2 regions of the Arthrobacter gengyunqii genome follow, and region 2 is predicted to be linked to the other one. Evidence: riboswitches for the same ligand, from Rfam matches in the RefSeq annotation. Region 2 holds a riboswitch; the other holds the start of a gene.

Region 1 (6,466 bases), 1.3 Mb from region 2:
AACGCTGAACCTGTTGGGTGCACGGGCCCAGGCGCGCGCCGCTGCCTATACGGCCGCCGTCGTGCCCTTCGACCGCCGCAGGTTGGACGGGCGGCACACTTTTGGTGAAGTGGCGGCTCTGGTGAGCTCTCCGGAGACCAAGCGGGACGCGTCGTGGTTGTTGTTTCACTGCGCCTTTGCCCTGCTGGCCGGGTGTCTGGCCGTGGGGTTGCCGCTGGCTGCGGTGCTGTATGTGTTTGCGGCGCCGTGGTGGCCGCTGTTTCCGCCGCAGGCACCTCTTGAGCTGGCGTTTCCTGTGACGAGCTGGTTGGCCGCAGCCGCCACTGTCCTGCTGGGGGTTGCCTACGGCGTGACCGGTTGGATGCTGTTGCCCTGGCTGGCGCGGCGGCTCAGCACCGGAACGCTGGCGATCCTCTCTCCCCGCCGGTACGACGAGCTCTCCCGCCGGATCCAGGATCTGTCTGCTGCCCGCGCCAGCGCGCTGACCGCGCATGCTGCGGAGCTGCGCCGGATTGAACGGGAACTGCACGACGGCGCACAGAACCGGCTGGTGGGCGTGGTCATGATGCTCGGGCTGGCCCAGCGGGCGGCGGAGACGGACCCTGCGGCGGCGGTGCCCTTCATCGGGCGCGCCCAGGACGCCGCAACGGAAGCCCTGGCCGGGCTGCGCGAAGCCGTGCATGACATCTATCCGCCCATCCTTGATGAACTGGGTCTCGGCGGAGCCGCGTCAGCGCTGACCAGCAGGTCACCCATCCCCTGTTCCCTGGACGTGCACGGTCTGCTGCGGGCTCCGGCGGCGGTGGAATCGGCCGCTTACTTTGTGCTGGCCGAGGCCTTGACCAACGCCGCAAAACACTCTGATGCGTCGCGAATTGGTGTGGTGCTGCGCACGGAATCCGTGCCGGGCGAAGATCTGCTGGTGATCCGGGTGAACGACGACGGCCGCGGCGGCGCAGCCATTCCGCCCCGCACCGCCAGCGGCTCCGGCGTTGGAACCGGACTTGCAACCGGCACCGGACTTGCCGGGATCGCACGCCGGGCCGCTGCCTTTGGTGGCACCCTGCGAGTCACCAGTCCGTCCGGCGGACCAACCGAGCTGAGGGTCGATCTGCCATGCGACTTCTGATTGCCGAAGACGACGCGCTGCTGCGGGCGGGACTGGAGTTGCTGCTGCAGGGCGAGGGATTCGAGATTGCCGGTTCCGCGGACAACGCCGACGACCTGCTCGCTGCCTTTGAGCCCGGCACCGCGGACGGCGCTGTCCTGGATGTGAGGATGCCGCCGTCGTTCACCAATGAAGGGCTCCGGGCCGCGCTGGAATTGCGGTCTCGGGTGCCGGATTTCCCCGTCCTTGTTCTGTCCTCCTATGTTGAGGACCGTTATGCCGCCCGTCTCCTGGCCTCCGGAGCCCAGGGTGTGGGCTATCTGTTAAAGGAACGCGTGGGCAAGGTGGGTGATTTCGTGGACGGGTTGCGCCGAGTCCTGGCCGGCGGAACCGTCATGGATCCCGAAGTCATTGCCCAGTTGTTCAGCCGGCGCAGTACCCGGGACCCCGTCAGGTCGCTGACTCCGCGTGAATTCGAGGTGCTGGGGCTGGTGGCGGAAGGCCTGGGCAACGCAGCAATAGCGAAAGCCATTTCCGTTTCAGAGACCGCGGTCAGTAAACATATCGGCAACATATTCGCGAAACTGGGCCTTGCTCCGTCGGACAGCGGCCACCGCCGGGTGCTGGCCACCCTGGCCTATCTCCGGTCCTAATTCCTTCGCAGCATATGGAAACCGCGCGTTCTTTATCATTCGCTTCGAAGGATATTGTTTTGGCCTCCCCACCCCGTACACCTGCACTCTGGACAAACAAGCAGCGCCTGATGTAATGCTGATTCCCGTATTCCGCCCGCCGCAGAGGGAGGTGGGGACGGGTAGGCTAAGAGCACCGGTTCCAAGCTGATGTATTCGCGGTCCGGCACGATGACGAAGAAAGAGAAGGACATGCCTGAGGCCAAGCGAAACGATGCCGACAACATTCGCGAAGAACTCGGTTACCTCACAGTCGCGGAAATCCTTCAGCTTTGCGCCACGCAGCAGATCCTTGATCCGTCATCCACACTGATTTCCCGCAAAGTTCAGCTGGGAGCCGGAAACGTGTTTTATCCGGGCACCGTCATTGCCGTGGACAGCCAAAGCTCCTGTGTTATTGGAGAACGCAACGTGTTTTATCCCGGTGCGTTCCTCTCTGCTGAAAACGGCGGGATGCTGCTCCTCGGATCCGACATCTCCCTGGGTCCGGGCGGTGTCCAGCTCACGGCCGGGCGTGCCGATGCAGTGGCCGTAGGCGACAAGGCCCGGCTGGGCCAGGGTGCGGTTGTGTCGGGACGCTCGGTCCTGGGCTCCGGGTCCCAGATTCTCGGTGCAGTGCAGGCGGAGTCGGTAATCCTTGCCGATGGCGGGGATCACACCTCAAATCCCCCGGAAAAACGAGGGTCCATGCTCAGGGGCAGCGGCGTTGCCCGCGGGTTGAGGCTGGCTCCAGGGGACGTTATTCAGGCCTACGGGGACTTCTCATCCGCCGCCGTCGACCGCCAGCAGGATGCTTCCGCCTAGACGGTTTTGTGCCGCCGGCCACCCATACCACATAGCGGCGCCACGCACAGGCCTCTGCGACGTTCGTTACTAAATAGTTATCGCACCGTAATCATCCTTTACGGTGGATTCATGCCGTTGATTGATACGGCGTCCTTGGCTTGTTACCTAACTCTGCCGCTTGCCAAGGTCAACAATTAACACACTTCGGCAGGGGCGGGGGAACCAACTTCGGGTTCCTTTGAATCCTTGGGGTTAAGTCAGCCAAGGGATTCCTTTGGCGGACCGGATGACTCCCATCCGCATCCGACAGCTCACCTCGCAGGTATCGGGAGAGGTACTCATTTTGTCTTTCAATAACACCCGTGGACGCCACCGTGCCGAGAACAACACCGTGTTGGGCAAAGCCCGCACCATCGGCAGCGCCGCTGCCGTCATGGCTGCAGGCTCCGGCCTGATGCTGGGTCTGGCCGCTCCTGCTTCGGCAGGCGTCACATCCAACGACTCCACCGAGTCCTACAGCGCGCCGGCAGCTTTCGCAGCCCCCGCTGCAGCACCGGCCGCTCCGGCCGCCGCTCAGGCCGCATCCACCCACGTCGTCCAGTCCGGCGATACGCTGAGTGCAGTCGCCTCAACGTACGGCGTGTCCCTGACCGATATTCTGACGCAGAACGGCCTGGCGCTGGAATCCATCATCTACCCCGGTGATGTCATCACGTACGCCGGCGGCGCTGCTGTAGCACCGGCTGCTGTCTACGCGGCTCCTGCCGCTGCCGCTGAAGCCTATGCCGCACCGGTCGAAGCAGCCCCGGTCGAGGCTTCCCCGGCCGCAGCTGACTTCAGCACCTTCAGCACGCAGGCTTCCGCTGTGACGCCGGCTCCCGCCGGTGCAGCTGTTTCGGGCACGAACTCGATCATGCTGAACTCCGCCTATGCCCAGTTGGGCGCTGCCCAGGACTGCACCGTGCTGGTGGAAGTTGCCCTCCGGGCAGCAGGCCACTCGGTTGGCGACCTGGCTCCGGCACAGCTGGCAGCCTATGGCACCCCGGTTTCTGATCCCCAGCCCGGCGACATCATCTACTACGCCGACGGCGGCATGGGCTTGGCTCACATCGCCATCTACGTGGGCGACGGACAGGCCATCCACAGCGGATGGAACGGCAACCAGACTGTCCAGCAGAGCGCCAACGTCGGTTCCGGCGCTGTCTACTACCGCGTAGCCTAATCACGCAGCTGTAGCGCGCATCGAAAGGCGCGGGAAGCGAACGGACCCGCGCCGTTCGATGAATGCACAAGGGAACGCCCGGCCAGATGGCCGGGCGTTTTCTTTGTGTCTGATTGTTGTCTGTTCGTTGTCTGCCGGTGCTGTGCCGGAAGCTGTCAGGCTGCCGGAGCGTCCTGCGTGGTGTCTCCGTCCTGCTTCTGCTCTTTGCCGTGGTGACCGTCATCGCGCGTGCCGTCTTCATCGGTGCCGTGGTCCGGCTGGCCGTCGTGGTGACGGCCGCCATGTCCACGTTCAGGCGCATCCTCAGCGGTGCCGTCGTCGCCGGTGCCGTCCTCAGCGGGGCCGTCCTCGCCATCGCGCATTCCCTTGCCGGGCTTCGAACCGGAGTCCTGATCGGAATCCGTGTCTTGCTTCTGCGCGTCAGAGTCGGCGTCGGTGCCGTCGTCTTGATGGCGCTCACCCTTGCGGTGCTGCTCGTTGTCCTGACCTTGCTGATCTTCCTGCTGCTCGGTCACTGACGCCTGTTCCTGGTCCGCAGCCGTATCAGCAGTGGCCATGCCGGCGAAAAAGGAACCGACCAGCAGTGCCAGACCTCCCACGATGCCGAGAATCCACCCAAGTGGACCCCGAGCCTTGTCCCGGAAAGCCATAGTGTTACTCACCTCCGATTAGTGGATTGGTTACACCACCATTCTCGGAACTGTTTCTTCGAGATTTCTTAGACTTCCCGTCCTGTGGAGCCGGAGTGCCTCCGGGTAGCCGGCAGCCGAACCTCCAGCACTCCCCCGGTCCCATTCACCGCCGGCAGGGCACTGACGCTGCCGCCGTACCGTGCAGCAATTTCCGCTACGAGCGCCAGGCCCAGACCGTAATGCCTCGGTGCCGCTCCCGCCCCGTCGTCGCGGGGTTTCGGCTCCGCCCGGTCCCGGGCTGAGGCAAACCGTTCAAAGGCCTGCCGGCTGAACCCCGGCGGAAACCCCGGCCCGTCGTCGGAGACCCGGATAACGGCGTCCCGCCCGCTTTTCAGAACCGAGAAGCGCACCTGTGAGCGGGCATAGTCCAGGGCGTTGGCGCCGAGGGCCGTAAACACCCGCTGCAGGGCAAACTGTCCGCCGCGCACCGTCACCTCCGGGTCCGGGGCGTCCAATTCCAGTGTCAGCCCCCGCCGCGTGGCCTCAGGCTGCAGCGAACGGACGGCGGCACGTGCCAGCGACACGAGATCCACCTCTTCCAACGGCCCCGAGCGGCGCGGATCAGCAGACATCAGCAAATCCTCAAGAATGCCGGTCAGCACCTTGGTGTCATCCACCACCTCATCAGCGGCCTGGACGGCTTCTTCGCGTGCTGTCGCCGCGTCAATCTCTGCGCCGGTCTCCGCGTCAGTATGCACGTCAATCCGGGCGTCAGTCTCCGCAGCAAGCCGGCGGCGGAGCATCTGCGCGCGCATGCTCAACAGCGTCAGGGGCGTCCGCAGTTCATGGCTGGCATCGGCAACAAACCGCCGCTGCAGGGCCAGTGCTTCCGCCATGGGACGCATGGCGGCACGGGCGGCCCATGCCGAGAGAGCTCCGGCGACAACTCCTGCGGCCAGGACTGACACCACCAGCGCCAGGGATAACCTGCGCAGCTGTTCATCCGCTTCATGCGTGTCGACGGCGGCCTGAACCACGTCGCGGCCGCGGCGTGTGGTCAGGACTTCATAGCTGCGGTCCCCGTCAGTCACCGTGTCCCGGCGGGATTCACCGGTATTTGCCACGTCCGCCAGTGCCTCTTCATCGGGCAGGCCGGAGGGCATGTTGCGTGAAACAGCCAGCCGGCCGTCGTCGTACACTGCCACGAACACGTCCAGCGGAGCCTCCCGCGGAGAGTTGAACTCCACCGCCGAGACGAGGGTCTGCTCCGCGGCATCCCGGGTCTGGGCCGACACCAGCCCGTACACGAGGACCCCGGCCAGGCCCAGCAGCACCACAATCAGGGCCGTGAACTGTGCGGCCAGGCGCAGCGATGCACGCCGCAGTTCGGTTTCTTCAGAACTGCGGCGGCGCGTGCTCACGACCGCACGCCGAGCCGGTAGCCGATTCCCCGCACCGTCAGCACAATCTCCTTGCCCAGCTTGCGCCGAAGGTAATGCACATAGGTGTCCACAACGCCGTCGTCGTCCGCTTCAGGGAAGACCGTCTCGAGCAGGTCTGCCCGCGGAAAGACCTGTCCGGGGCGGCGGGCCAGATGTTCGAGCAGGGCACCCTCGCGGTCCGACAGCACCACCACTTCACCGGCCTCCGTGGTGACGGTGCGTCCGGTGGTGTCCAGCACGCCGCCGGGGACGGGCAGGACCGGAACCCGGGTTATGTTCCGGCGCCGCAGTGCCCGCAGGCGCGCCAGCAGTTCGTCAATGTCAAACGGCTTCGCAAGATAGTCTTCGGCGCCCCGGTCCAGCCCCTCGACCCGGTCCGCGGGGTTCCCCAGCGCGGAAAGGACCAGCGCGGGTGTCAGCACGCCGCGGCTGCGGAGCCGGGCCAGCACGTCCAGGCCCTCGATCGCGGGCAGCCCGCGGTCCAGCAGCAGCACATCGAAGGGGTGGGTCAAACCCTCGTGCAGTGCGCGCTGTCCGTCGAAGGCCAGCGTCACCTGATAGCCCTCCGATTTCAGGAGGTCCGC
Region 2 (6,466 bases):
CGTACCGGTGCAGCAGGATCACGGACGGCCGGGGCAGGATCTCCGTGGGTCCCACCACGGGATCCCCGTCCTCGGCAACCACGCTGGCCTTGCCCGCCAATACCAGCACCAGTGCCCGGCGGAAGCTCACGACGGCCAGCGGCTCATAGCCGGCATTCAGAACGAGAGTGCGCATACACGTTTTCCTCTTCGCCTGCCGTCCATCGGCGGGAGGAAACCTGCCGATGGGGACGGCGCATCAGATGATCTATGGAAAGGGTATGCCTCGATCCGGGTCTCCGCCATTTCCAGCACCGGACGCGGGTTTAAACGGGTCAAGGGTTCCTCCCGAAGGAGAAACCCTTGACAGCAAGCAGCCGGCGGACCGGCAGTTAGGCTGCGTACGCGGCGCGCAGCCTAGCCAACCCGGATGTAGACGCCGCCCGAGCCGAGCTCGGCGGGGGCCACAACCGTGGAGTTGCCGTTGAAGCCGCCATGGATGGCCTGGCCGTTGCCGATGTACACAGCAATGTGAGCCATGCCCATGCCGCCGTCGGCGTAATAGATCAGGTCGCCCGGAACAGCCTGCGAGGCACTGACGGTGCTGCCCAGGGACAGGTAGCCGGCAGGCCAGTCGTGGAAGCTGATGCCCGCGGCCGCCAACGAGTTGGTGACCAGCATGGTGCAGTCCTGCGACACACCCAGCTGCGCGTAGGCAGCTGCTGCAATGATGGCTGCCGTACCCGATGCCGCCGGGGCATTGGACTGCGCCGGGACGGCGTTGGAGGCCACGGAAGCCTGCGCGGTGTAGGCCTCCGAAGCGTCCTGAAGCGGGGCTTCCGTTTGGGACTGAACCGCAAACTCAGGTGCTTCCGGAGCTACGATGACGCCGGCCACGGCCGGACGGTCAAAACTGACTTCGGCTGTTGCCGGAACCGTCAGCTGTGCGGCGGCGCTCAGGTCCAGCGTGCTGGTCTGAACATCGCGGACAACGTCGGAACCAGTTGCATTGGCCGCAACGCCGGAGGTCAGAACCAGGCCTGACGCGGCAACAACCACGGCTGCCTGCCGTCCGACGGTTCCGGCATTGGCGGACACTGCCTGGGCCAGGGCGCTCAGCGGGGCGGTGCGTTCCACCGGCGCCCGGTGCCGGGCGCGCTCAGTTGTAGAAGTCATGCGGGTGCGATCTCCGATATCTGCAACTGGTCTTAGCTGACGCGGACGAAGCTTGCGCCGCCGAGGTAGGACAGCGGGTGCAGAACGGTGTTCATGCCGTCGAAGCCGCCGCTGATGACCTGGCCGTTGCCCACGTAGATCGCTACGTGGCCGGAGGTGATGACGAGGTCGCCGGGCTGGGGCGAGCCCACAACCGTGCCGTAAGCGAAGAACTGTGCGGGGGCGAGGTCGCCAACCGACTTGCCAACCGAGCGCAGGGCCTTCTCCACCATGGCGGTGCAGTCCTGGGCGACGCCGATCTGGGAGTAGGCCGAAGCGACGAGCGCTGCGCCCACGCCGCTGGCCGCCGGGGCGGGAGCGGGTGCCGAAGCCTGGGGTGCGGCGGTCACTGCCGGCGCAACTGTGGTTGCGGCCGGGGCTGCTGACTGGGTCTGAACGGCGACAGCCTGCTGCGCCGTTGCGGCGGAAGCCTGCACAGCGGCGGCCTGCTGAGCCTGGACGGCAGCCTGCTCCTGCGCAACGGCTGCTGCGGCAGCAGCAGCTTCTTCGGCTGCAACCTGAGCGCGGTATTCAGCGCCGGACACAGCAGAAACCGGCTCAATCGTGGCCAGTTCAAAGGGTGCCTGTGCGGAGACCGAGACGGCTCCGGTGGTGGTTACGGCACTCAGCGCGGTGGCTTCGAGGGCCTGTCGATCGGTGCTGACGGCTGCCTGGGCGGGAAGACCAGCGGCCAGTACGAGGCCTGATGCGGCGACGACGACTGCGGCCTGGCGGCCCATGGTTCCAACGTTGGAGGTGACGGCCCGGGATAGTGCTGAAATTGGGCTCGTCTGGACGGAGGCCGCGCGACGGCGGCCGTGAGCTACTGATGACACAAGTTTGCCTCTCCCAATGCCTACGAGGTGAGCTGTCGGATTCGGATGGGAGTCACCCGGTTGCTGGCTGCGAAGCCTTGCAACTTAACCCCTAGGGCTTCTTGCGAAACCCGAATGTGGTTCCCCCGCCTCTGCCATGCGATGTTGCGAACGGACCTCAAACAGTGGCAGAGCTCGGCGATCTGTTCGAGAGTGCCTGATCTTTGGCCGATCAGGCACGAGGATGACCTTACAACAACATCTCTGGAATGTCACGTTCAGGTCACGAAATGGTTATCCTGCGGTCACAACCAGCCCAGCGGGTCAACAACCTCGCCGTTCACCATGACCTCAAAGTGCAGATGGCAGCCCGTGGAGGCACCCGTGGTGCCGCTGGCACCCACCAGGTCGCCGCGCTCCACCGTGGCCCCCACAGCCACGGCCAGGGCGGACATGTGATTGTAGGTGGTTTCCACGCCATTGCCGTGATCCACGACCACGCGGTTGCCTCCGCCGTAGGCGTGCCATCCCGAGAAGGTAACGGTGCCGGATGCGGCTGCGGTGACATCAGTTCCGCAGGCAGCCGAGAAGTCCTGGCCGCGGTGCATCTCGCCGGCGGTGCCCGTAATGGGGCTGACGCGGTAGCCGAAGCCCGAGGTTTCCACAAGATCGGCGGCCAGCGGTTTGGCCAGTGTGCCCTTGGCAGCACCGGCGGAGATCGCCGAACCGGAGGCAACAACCACGTGGCGAAGTTTCGCTTCCGGGTCGAATTTACTGCTCAGGGCGGCGCGCTCGAAGGTAACGGCTGCATCGGGATCAGCGGACACCACGGGGGCTTCAGCCGCGACGGGCTGCATCTCCTGCACAGGCTCGCTGACTGCGGCGGTGGTGGGAATTGCAACGGTGAGAATCAGGCCGGATGTTGCGGCGGTGATGGCGACCTTCTGGGCGGTGTCACCAAAAGAATGGCTCTTCGTTTCCGCACGACGGCGTCCGGAGGACTGGCCGTTCCGTGGGCGTGGAGCCGGAGCCGGGGCGGACGCGCGGCGCCTGCCCGGGGCAGCATGCTTCGACAAGGTATACCTCTCTCATATGCCTGCGAAGTTAGCTGTCGGATTCGAGTAGAGAAAACTCGGCCCCACACTCAACACCGGCCGCTTGTGCGGACGCTGTGTTGATGCTGGAGGCTTCACCCCGAGGCAGCCTTGGCTGCCAGTTGATGGGTCCTCCGCCCCTGCCTGAAGTCTGCAATTCCGGGCCAGTGGCAGGGTTCGGCGTAAGGCCCGGATAACGGTGTTATTTCAACGTCAGTAAGTCACTATAGGTTAAGGAGGCCAAAAGAGACCATTCCGTTATCCAGCGGTGGACACAAACACGTGGGAGGCCACCTCTGGAGGGAGCTCCAAGGCGCCTTCAATCCCCGGGACGCGGACCGAAATGTAGCCTGCAACCACCTCCGCAGTGATCTCGGCACCCGGACGCATCCCGGCCTCATCAAGCTGGGTGAGCAGCTCCGGCTCCACCTGGACCGGTTCGGCCAGCCGGACCAGCTGCATCTTGGTTCCGGGCTCGACCGCGGCAACCGCCGCCACGAGGTTGGTGACCCCCTGATGGAACAGTTCGGCGGCCACGCCGCCAATTTCTTCGAGGCCGGGTATGGGATTCCCGTACGGGGATTCCGTGGGGCGGCCCAACAGCTCATAAAGACGCCGCTCCACCCGCTCGCTCATCACGTGTTCCCACCGGCAGGCCTCATCGTGCACGTAAGCCCAGTCCAAGCCGATCACGTCGGACAGCAGCCGTTCCGCCAGGCGGTGCTTACGCATTACTTCCGTTGCCCGGCGCCTGCCCAGTTCGGTCAGCTCAAGCTGCCGGTTGCCGGAAACCACCACCAGCCCGTCCCGTTCCATCCGGCCGATCGTCTGGGAAACAGTCGGTCCCGAGTGGCGGAGCCGTTCGGCGATCCGTGCCCGGAGCGCAACGATGTTCTCCTCTTCAAGCTCCAGGATGGTCCGCAGATACATCTCGGTGGTATCGATGAGGTCCGTCATGGCAGGGAGCTCCTATGTATTCGAGGGAAGATCAGGAGAACAACGGCGGACGCCGCCGCCACAGGTGATTACTGCCAATACGTTAGCTCATTCGGTCACAAGGCAGATAATTCCGCAGCTGTCCGACTGGCCGTTTGCCCGGTTCACAAATGGCCCGGAACCGGGGCGGTGGGGCAGAATGAAAAGGCACATCAGAGCACCCTGCCTACCGCTTGGAGCGATATCCCATGGGCGAAACCGCCGCACTTAAGATTCCCGCCGACCTCCTCCCCCGGGACGGGCGGTTCGGCGCCGGGCCCTCGAAGGTGCGCCCGGAGCAGATGGAGGCACTGTCCCGTGCCGGCACCGGCCTGCTGGGCACGTCCCACCGCCAGGCACCGGTCCGCAATCTGGTGGGCAGCGTCCGCGAGGGACTTTCCAACCTCTTCCGGGCACCGGACGGCTACGAGGTGGTGTTGGGTGTCGGCGGTTCCACGGCATTCTGGGATGTTGCTTCCTTTGGCCTCGTTCGGGAAAAGGCGCAGCACCTGTCCTTCGGCGAGTTCGGTTCCAAGTTTGCCGCGGCCACCAACAAGGCCCCCTTCCTCGCAGAGTCCTCCATCATCAAGGCCGATCCGGGAACACGTCCTTCGGCCGTTGCCGAGGCCGGCGTGGATGTTTACGCCTGGCCCCAAAACGAAACCTCCACGGGCGTTGCCGCGCCGGTCAAGCGGGTTCAGGGCGCCGACGCCGATGCCCTGGTCCTCATTGACGCGACCTCCGCAGCGGGCGGCCTGGACGTCGATCTGGCCGAGTCCGATGTCTATTACTTTGCTCCGCAGAAGAACTTTGCTTCCGACGGCGGCCTCTGGCTGGGCATGTTCTCCCCTGCAGCACTGGAACGCGCCGCGCAGATCAACGCAACAGACCGCTGGATCCCGGACTTCCTGAACCTTCAGACCGCCATCGACAACTCCAAGCTGAACCAGACCTACAACACGCCGTCGCTGTCCACACTGGTGACCCTCAACGCCCAGATCGAGTGGATGAATGCGAACGGCGGCCTGGAATTCACCACGCGGCGAACCGCAGAATCCGCCGGCCGGATCTATTCCTGGGCGGAGGCCTCCCCGGTGGCCACTCCCTTTGTTGCCCGGCCTGAAGACCGCTCCAATGTCATTGCCACCATTGACTTTGACGACAGCATTGATGCGGCCGGAATCGCCAAGACGCTGCGGGCAAACGGCGTCGTGGATGTTGAGCCTTACCGCAAGCTCGGCCGCAACCAGCTGCGGATCGCAACGTTCGTGGCGATCGAGCCGGACGACGTCAGCGCGCTGCTGCGGTGCATTGACTACGTGATCGAGCACACCCGGTAATCGGCGAACGCACCACGGGGCAGGACCTGCGGCCTTACACCAGGCCCGGGTCCTGCTCTGTTTCAGTGGTGGTCATATGCAGCCGCCGGGGAAGGGTGCGGTCATAGTGGATCCGCAGGTGGTGTGCACGCCATGCCCAGACAAACCCAACGACGGCGGTGATGAGTCCGGAGGCCGCGGCGACGCCGAGGCTCCAGCGAGGCCCGAAGCTGTTGGAGACCCACCCCACCAGGGGAGCACCCAGCGGCGTTCCCCCCATGAAGATGGCGAAATAAAGCGCCATCACCCGGCCGCGCATCACCGGCGCAGTGGTGGTTTGCACGTAGGCGTTCGCACTGGTCATGAGGGTGAGCGCAAACAGTCCCACCGGGATGAGGGAGACGGCAAACCACACGAGGGTGGGCGCAGAGGCTGCCACGAGGCAGGAGGCTCCAAAAGCTCCTGCCGCGCCGAAGACAAAGCGCAGGCGCGGCTTGTCCCGACGGGCGGAGAGCAGCGCCCCGCATACCGATCCAATGGCCATCACGGAGTTCAACAGTCCGAAAACTCCGGCGTCCTGGCCAAATTCGGTGCGGGCCATTGCAGCAATGAACACCGCGAAGTTCAGCCCGAAGGTCCCGACAATAAAGACGGCCAGGAGCACGATCATCAGGTCGGGACGGAGCCGAACGTACCGCAGGCCGGCTCTGATGCGGCCCTTGCCCGGAGGCGCCTTGGGCAGGACCCGCAGTTCGCTGCTGCGCATCTTCAACAGTGCGATGACCATTGCGGCGAAGGTGAGCGTGTTGATCAGGAAAACCCAGCCGGGGCCAACGGCAACAGTCAGCAGCCCGGCCGCCGCGGGGCCCACCATGCGCGCACCATTAAAAGAGGCACTGTTCAGGGCAACGGCGTTGGGGAGGTCGGTTTCACCCACGACTTCCGACACAAAGCTCTGGCGCGCCGGAGCGTCCACGGCCGACACCACGCCCAGGGCAAGGGCAAAAGCATAGACATGCCACAGCTCGGCCGCACCGGAAAGCACCAGCACGCCCAGTCCCAGGCCCAG

The links. Region 2 has a riboswitch for cyclic di-AMP ahead of MUG94_RS02520 (M23 family metallopeptidase). Riboswitches for the same ligand answer to the same signal wherever they lie in the genome.
Region 1: another riboswitch for cyclic di-AMP. It lies ahead of MUG94_RS08280 (C40 family peptidase); the one in region 2 lies ahead of MUG94_RS02520 (M23 family metallopeptidase).

What each region holds. Positions count from the first base shown of each region.
Region 1 covers NZ_CP095461.1:1,804,706-1,811,171, reverse strand. The annotation lists gene MUG94_RS08295 (sensor histidine kinase) at 1-1,129, shown strand, start outside; gene MUG94_RS08290 (response regulator) at 1,117-1,761, shown strand; gene MUG94_RS08285 (hypothetical protein) at 1,993-2,604, shown strand; cyclic di-AMP (ydaO/yuaA leader) riboswitch at 2,772-2,925, shown strand; gene MUG94_RS08280 (C40 family peptidase) at 2,930-3,808, shown strand; gene MUG94_RS08275 (hypothetical protein) at 3,964-4,470, opposite strand; gene MUG94_RS08270 (sensor histidine kinase) at 4,527-5,861, opposite strand; gene MUG94_RS08265 (response regulator transcription factor) at 5,858-6,466, opposite strand, start outside.
Region 2 covers NZ_CP095461.1:524,541-531,006, reverse strand. The annotation lists gene MUG94_RS02535 (HNH endonuclease) at 1-175, opposite strand, end outside; gene MUG94_RS02530 (NlpC/P60 family protein) at 397-1,155, opposite strand; gene MUG94_RS02525 (NlpC/P60 family protein) at 1,188-1,934, opposite strand; cyclic di-AMP (ydaO/yuaA leader) riboswitch at 2,034-2,196, opposite strand; gene MUG94_RS02520 (M23 family metallopeptidase) at 2,315-3,085, opposite strand; cyclic di-AMP (ydaO/yuaA leader) riboswitch at 3,088-3,269, opposite strand; gene MUG94_RS02515 (iron-dependent transcriptional repressor DtxR) at 3,362-4,060, opposite strand; gene serC (phosphoserine transaminase) at 4,288-5,418, shown strand; gene MUG94_RS02505 (MFS transporter) at 5,453-6,466, opposite strand, start outside.